2 regions of the Thomasclavelia ramosa DSM 1402 genome follow, and region 2 is predicted to be linked to the other one. Evidence: a T-box and tRNA genes for the amino acid it is inferred to sense, from the RefSeq annotation. Region 2 holds a T-box; the other holds one or more tRNA genes.
What was found. The T-box of region 2 lies ahead of leuS (leucine--tRNA ligase). A T-box ahead of a tRNA ligase gene usually reads a tRNA of that ligase, here a tRNA-Leu.

Region 1 (3,347 bases), 500 kb from region 2:
CTAAATCACTTTCAAGCTGGAGTGGTTTTTCATTACGCTGGTATCAAGAGTTATTTGTAAATCAACAAATGATCGATGCTATTGTTGTGTCAGTTAGTATCGCAATCCTTTCAACCGTTATTTCAACAGTTTTGGGAACAATCACAGCAATTGGAGTATCAAAGTCAAAACCATTATTACGTAAGTTAGTTTTACAAGTAAATAATTTACCAATAATGAACCCTGATATAGTTACCGGGATATCCTTGATGTTGTTGTTTTCGTTTATTAAAGTAGAAAAGGGCTATTTAACTATGTTATTAGCTCATGTAGCTTTTTGTACTCCATTTGTAATTACAAATGTTTTACCAAAGGTACGACAGTTAGATGTTAATTTAGCCGATGCTGCGATGGATTTGGGGGCAACTCCATTTCAGGCTCTTACAAAAGTAATTATCCCTCAGATCAAACCGGGAATAATTTCAGGGGCTTTATTGGCTTTTACTATGTCATTTGATGATTTTATTATTTCTTATTTTGTTAGCGGGAATGGAATTGAAAATATTTCGATCGTTATTTACAATATGTCAAAGCGAACTAATCCTAGTATTTATGCACTTGCGACTATTATATTAGTCGTTGTATTACTTTTTGTGGCAATTGGAACATTAGTGCCGAAATTCTTTCCAAAAGCGACAAATAAACTATTAAGCAGTAAAACTGCTAAGATAGTTATTGCTGTTTGTCTAGTTTTATCTGTAGTGTGGTCAATTTCTACTGGTGTCAGTCGTAAAACGTTACGAGTGTATAATTGGGGAGAGTATATTGATAAAACAGTTATTAGTGATTTTGAAGATAAGTTCGATTGTCGGATTATTTATGAAACGTTTGATTCAAATGAAATTATGTACACTAAATATATGAGTGGAAATAGTTATGATGTACTAGTTCCTTCAGAATATATGATTGAACGAATGATCAAAGAGGATTTATTACAGCCTGTTGATAAATCATTAATTCCTAATTTGGATAATATTAATGAAGGAATTTTAGGACAGTCATTCGATTTGAGTAATAATTATTGGGTACCATATTTTTGTGGTAATGTAGGTATTTTGTATGATAAAACTGTTGTAGATGAAAAAGATTTAGAAGCAGGATGGAGTATCTTACGGAACACAAAATACAAAAATCAAATTTATATGTATGATTCAGAGCGTGATAGTTTTATGGTTGCTCTCAAAGCTTTAGGATATTCAATGAATACTACAAAAGAACGTGAAATAAATGAAGCTTATCAGTGGCTGTTAGAGCAACGTGAAGAAATGAATCCGGTTTATGTAGGTGATGAGTCAATTGATACAATGATCAGTGGTGTTAAGGCGATGGCGATAATGTATTCTGGTGATGCAGCAGCAGTAATGTCGGAAAATCCTAATATGGGTTACTATATGCCGAAAGAAGGGACTAATGTCTGGTTTGATGGATTTGTTATTTCGAAAGAGTGCAAGCAAACAAAACTTGCAAATGAATTTATTAATTATATGATAAGTGATAAAGTATCTTATAAGAATACTGTCGAAGTAGGATATTTAACTGCAAATGTTAATGCAGCGGCTCAGGCTGAAAAAGAGGAGTTTAAAGATATTAGTGCTTATGGACTGCGCACTGGCCCGAATGATGAAGTATTTGCTTATCAGGATAATGCTGTAAAAGAGATGTATAATTCTCGCTGGACGAAAGTGAAAGCAAAATAGTTAAAACTGTTGATTAAAAATCAGCAGTTTTTTTAAAAATATAAATATAAAAATTATTGATAAAATGAATCTTTTTTAGTGTGTTTTTTCTTATATATAAGAAAATGGTAATTTTTTTATAAAAAATACTTGAAATTATTTTCTGTTTAACATATAATAAATGAGCAGTCTGGTGATGACACCGACTGATAAAAACAAGAACAACAAGTTAATGGTTCCATGGCCAAGTTGGTAAGGCAACAGACTGCAACTCTGTTATCATCGGTTCGAGTCCGGTTGGAACCTCCATTAATGTGTTGCCCAGGTGGCGAAACTGGTAGACGCACAGGACTTAAAATCCTGCGGACCTTAAAATCCGTGCCGGTTCGATTCCGGCCCTGGGCACCATTTCTTAAAAGAATAAATCTTGCAAAAGCTAATAAGATGTGTTAATATAGATAGGCGTTGTAAGTGAACGATGCGCTAGTAGCTCAACTGGATAGAGTGCTTGACTACGGATCAAGAGGTTGTGGGTTCGATTCCTGCCTAGCGCGCCATTTGAGTAAAAATAGAACGGGAAGTAGCACAGCTTGGTAGTGCACCTGGTTTGGGACCAGGGGGTCGCAGGTTCAAATCCTGTCTTCCCGACCATTTAAAATAATAATTGGGGCCTTAGCTCAGCTGGGAGAGCACCTGCCTTGCACGCAGGGGGTCAGCGGTTCGATCCCGCTAGGCTCCACCATTAATTATTAAATTATAGCATTGCTGTAGTTGATTACGGCGGGGTAGCTCAGTTGGCTAGAGCAATCGGTTCATACCCGGTGGGTCGGGGGTTCGAATCCCTTCCCCGCTACCAATTTAATAACGGTGCCCGTAAGTCAAGAAACAACAAGGACCCTTAGCTCAGTTGGTTAGAGCTATCGGCTCATAACCGATCGGTCGTTGGTTCGAGTCCAACAGGGTCCACCAATTTAAGAATGCGAGGGATTACCCAAGTCCGGCTGAAGGGATCGGTCTTGAAAACCGACAGGGGATTAACGTCCCGCGGGGGTTCGAATCCCTCATCCCTCGCCATTTAATTTAAAATTCAGCCGAAATAAAATAATGCAAAAAATATCGCGGGATGGAGCAGTCTGGTAGCTCGTCGGGCTCATAACCCGAAGGTCGTTGGTTCAAATCCTTCTCCCGCAACCATTGGTCTGGTAGTTCAGTTGGTTAGAATGCCGCCCTGTCACGGCGGAGGTCGCGGGTTCGAGTCCCGTCCAGACCGCCAATGGTTCCGTAGCTCAGTCGGTAGAGCAGAGGACTGAAAATCCTCGTGTCGCTGGTTCGATTCCGGCCGGAACCACCATTTAAAACATAACGAACAATGGTTCGTTTTTATTTCGGGCATTGATGGCGTGTTGTCTAAAAAAGTATAAATAAATCTTGCAAAAGCTAATAAGATGTGTTAATATAGATAGGCGTTGTAAGTGAACGATGCGCTAGTAGCTCAACTGGATAGAGTGCTTGACTACGGATCAAGAGGTTGTGGGTTCGATTCCTGCCTAGCGCGCCATTTGAGTAAAAATAGAACGGGAAGTAGCACAGCTTGGTAGTGCACCTGGTTTGGGACCAGGGGGTCGCAGGTTC
Region 2 (3,347 bases):
ACGACGACCTTTTTGACCATCAATCTCTACTTCCAACCAATCTTCACAGTTAGCTAATGGTGATTCACCACTATCATGGGGTTGAAAATTCTTAGTAGCTGGCAATTCTAATGGTAATTCTTCAACCGGAACGGTTCTCATTGTTCCATCTTCCATATGTACGATTGGAATTGGCTCACCCCAATAACGTTGACGAGAAAATAACCAGTCTCTTAACTTATAAGAAATTTTCTTTTCTCCACACTTATGCTCTTCTAACCAGGCAATCATCTTATCAATCGCTTCTTGTTTTCCTAGTCCATCTAACCATTGAGAATTAATATGTAATCCATCTTCAGTATAAGCGGCTTCTTCAATATTTCCGCCTTCTAAAACAGGTATGATCTCAATTCCAAACTTTTTAGCAAATTCCCAATCGCGATCATCATGTGCTGGTACTGCCATAATTGCACCAGTTCCATAACTTGCTAGTACATAATCAGAAATCCAGATAGGAATTTTCTTACCATTAACAGGATTAATTGCATACGCTCCTGTAAAAACACCTGTTTTATCTTTGTTTAGTTCAGTTCTTTCTAAATCTGATTTACTTGCACAACTTTCTTTATAAGCTTCAATAGCTTCTTTTTGTTCCAATGTAGTAATTTCAGCTACATATGGATGCTCAGGTGCCATAACACAATAAGTTGCACCAAATAAAGTGTCGCAACGAGTTGTAAAGACTGTAAATATTTTATCTGTTCCATCAATCCTAAAATCAACATTAGCTCCAACTGATTTTCCAATCCAATTTCGCTGCATTTGTTTTGTTGCTTCAGGCCAATCAAGATCATCTAAATCTTCAAGCAATCTTTCAGCATATTCAGTAATTTTTAAAACCCATTGCCGCATCGGCTTACGGATAACCGGATATCCCCCACGTTCACTTTTTCCATCAATAACTTCTTCATTTGCTAAAACAGCTTTAAGTTCTGGACACCAGTTTACAGGAATTTCATCTACATAAGCAAGACCGGCATCATAAAGTTTTGTAAAAATCCATTGTGTCCATTTATAATATTCAGGATCACTAGTTGCGATTTCTCTATCCCAATCATATGAGAAACCTAAAGATTTAATTTGTCCCTTAAATACCTCAATATTCTTTTTAGTAAATTCAGCTGGATGATGTCCTGTTTGAATAGCAAACTGCTCTGCAGGAAGTCCAAATGAATCAAATCCCATTGGATGTAAAACATTGTATCCTTGCATTCTTTTCATTCTTGAAACAATATCTGTTGCAGTATACCCTTCTGGATGCCCTACATGTAAACCATTCCCTGACGGATATGGAAACATATCCACACAATAATATTTTGGTTTACTATCATCGTAGCAGTCTGTTTTAAATGTTTTATGCTCATCCCAATATTTTTGCCATTTCGGCTCGATTTGTTTGTGATCAAACGGCATTTTATAATTCCTCCTTAAAATAAAAAAATCATCCTATCTAAGGACGACTTTTAATCGCGTTACCACCTTAGTTCCAAGTCTAAAAGACCTAGCCCTCAAAACTTTAACGCAGTTAACGACAACGACTACTTAATTCCCCGCTGCATCTCCTAGGTGAGTTCATAACCCGTTTTATCAGTTTCCACCAGCCACTGATTCTCTATAAAAAACGTCAATTACTACTAGTCCTATTCATCGACTTTCAAATACTAGAATATTATAACATAAAAAGGCTGATATGCAACAAATTTTATTACTAATAATTTGGTTGTTTTAATGCTTTAATAGGATCTAACCGGCCTGCCAAAAAGGCGGGAATATAGCTACTGCACAATCCAAAACATAATGCTCCTAAATAGATAGCAATTACTAACTGATAATCAATTTGAATAAACACTCCTGATAAATCAAGCTGCAGCTCATTTTCAACAAGCTGATTAATTAAATTAACTAATTGATAAAAAAATACATAAGAGCAGATAAACGCTCCACTAATTAAAGTAAAACTTTCTAATAAAACTAAATTCATGATCTGTAATTTACTCGCACCCATACATTTAAAAATACCGATATCTTTTGTTTTTTCTATAACAGACAAATATAACACTTCCCCAATTAAGAAACATGCTGCTACTATAGCCAATAAAGAAAATAGTAAAAGAACTCTTTGAATTTGTAACATAAATGTATCTATTCTTTCATTAATATTTTCTCCTGCAACTTTAAATTCAAATTGACTATACTGATCTTCTAAATCCATTAAAAGATCATCAAGATCCGCTTTGCTATTTAAATTGATCATAGCTAATTGAAACAATAATTGTTTCTTATCAATCGCAAAAGCTTGGCTAATATGATCGAGATTAGCTAATTCATTAATATAGATTGTGTCAAAAGTAGTTACATCTTTCCCTATTCCAACAACAGTGAGTGAGACTCCTTTAATTTGATCGTCCTTTAAATAATATCCATATAATTGTTGATTCAATAATTTTTGATAATCAGGATTAAGATGTGTTGCCGTTGTTTTTGATAAAACTATTTCATTACTATTTTTTGTTTCACGTCCTATTTCCAAATTCCTACTTTTTATTGGTTTAGTCATATCACTGATATAAATTGTTTTTTCAACTTCATAATCACTTTGCAGTGATACTCCCATAAATTCATAATCGGCTGGTTCCCCATAGATAAATTCATTCATATCTAAATTTGATAATGAAAGTAACTCATGATAACTAAGTAATTTTTTATGTACATTCTGAATCGAAATTAGTTGATTTGGAAATATAGAATCAAGCTGTCTTTTTATTTGGGTTTGTAATGATCCACTCAGTGTAAAGGTAATCATAATACAAATCAAAGCTACTGTAATACCAGATGATATTTTTAAATTTCTACCCAAATTAGCACGATATTGTAACAATGCCAGTTGATATAATTTTAATGGTGAATGCTGTTTGACTAAACGCGAATAAAAATGATTATTTTTATCCCGGCGATACTTCCCAATCAATTGTCCATTTTGCATAGAAAAGCATTGATCAGCATATTGATAAGCTAATTGCTCATTGTGTGTTATAACAATGACAAGTCGTTCCTTAGCTTCTGCATGTAATAATTCAAAAACCATCTTTGCATTTTTATCATCTAGAGAACCTGTTGGCTCATCACACAATAAAATATCAACATTTTTAATCATCGCCCGAAGTAATGCAACCCGTTGTTTTTGTCCACCAGATAAGATTTTGACCCTTTTTTTATTCAGTTTTCGGAGTTCTAATTTTTCTTCTTGATCTTCAACTGCTCTTTTATATGAAATTTTAGTAAAAAATTTTGCTAACAAATAATTTTCT

Region 1: it encodes a tRNA-Leu, which carries the amino acid that the T-box ahead of leuS (leucine--tRNA ligase) is inferred to sense. The anticodon was not compared.

What each region holds. Positions count from the first base shown of each region.
Region 1 covers NZ_CP036346.1:1,893,752-1,897,098, reverse strand. The annotation lists gene EYR00_RS09195 (extracellular solute-binding protein) at 1-1,736, shown strand, start outside; tRNA gene EYR00_RS09190 (tRNA-Cys) at 1,950-2,024, shown strand; tRNA gene EYR00_RS09185 (tRNA-Leu) at 2,035-2,123, shown strand; tRNA gene EYR00_RS09180 (tRNA-Arg) at 2,196-2,272, shown strand; tRNA gene EYR00_RS09175 (tRNA-Pro) at 2,290-2,366, shown strand; tRNA gene EYR00_RS09170 (tRNA-Ala) at 2,382-2,457, shown strand; tRNA gene EYR00_RS09165 (tRNA-Met) at 2,495-2,571, shown strand; tRNA gene EYR00_RS09160 (tRNA-Ile) at 2,608-2,684, shown strand; tRNA gene EYR00_RS09155 (tRNA-Ser) at 2,697-2,789, shown strand; tRNA gene EYR00_RS09150 (tRNA-Met) at 2,833-2,909, shown strand; tRNA gene EYR00_RS09145 (tRNA-Asp) at 2,912-2,988, shown strand; tRNA gene EYR00_RS09140 (tRNA-Phe) at 2,991-3,066, shown strand; tRNA gene EYR00_RS09135 (tRNA-Arg) at 3,197-3,273, shown strand; tRNA gene EYR00_RS09130 (tRNA-Pro) at 3,291-3,347, shown strand, end outside.
Region 2 covers NZ_CP036346.1:1,392,700-1,396,046, reverse strand. The annotation lists gene leuS (leucine--tRNA ligase) at 1-1,452, opposite strand, end outside; T-box leader at 1,489-1,696, opposite strand; gene EYR00_RS06600 (ABC transporter ATP-binding protein/permease) at 1,748-3,347, opposite strand, start outside.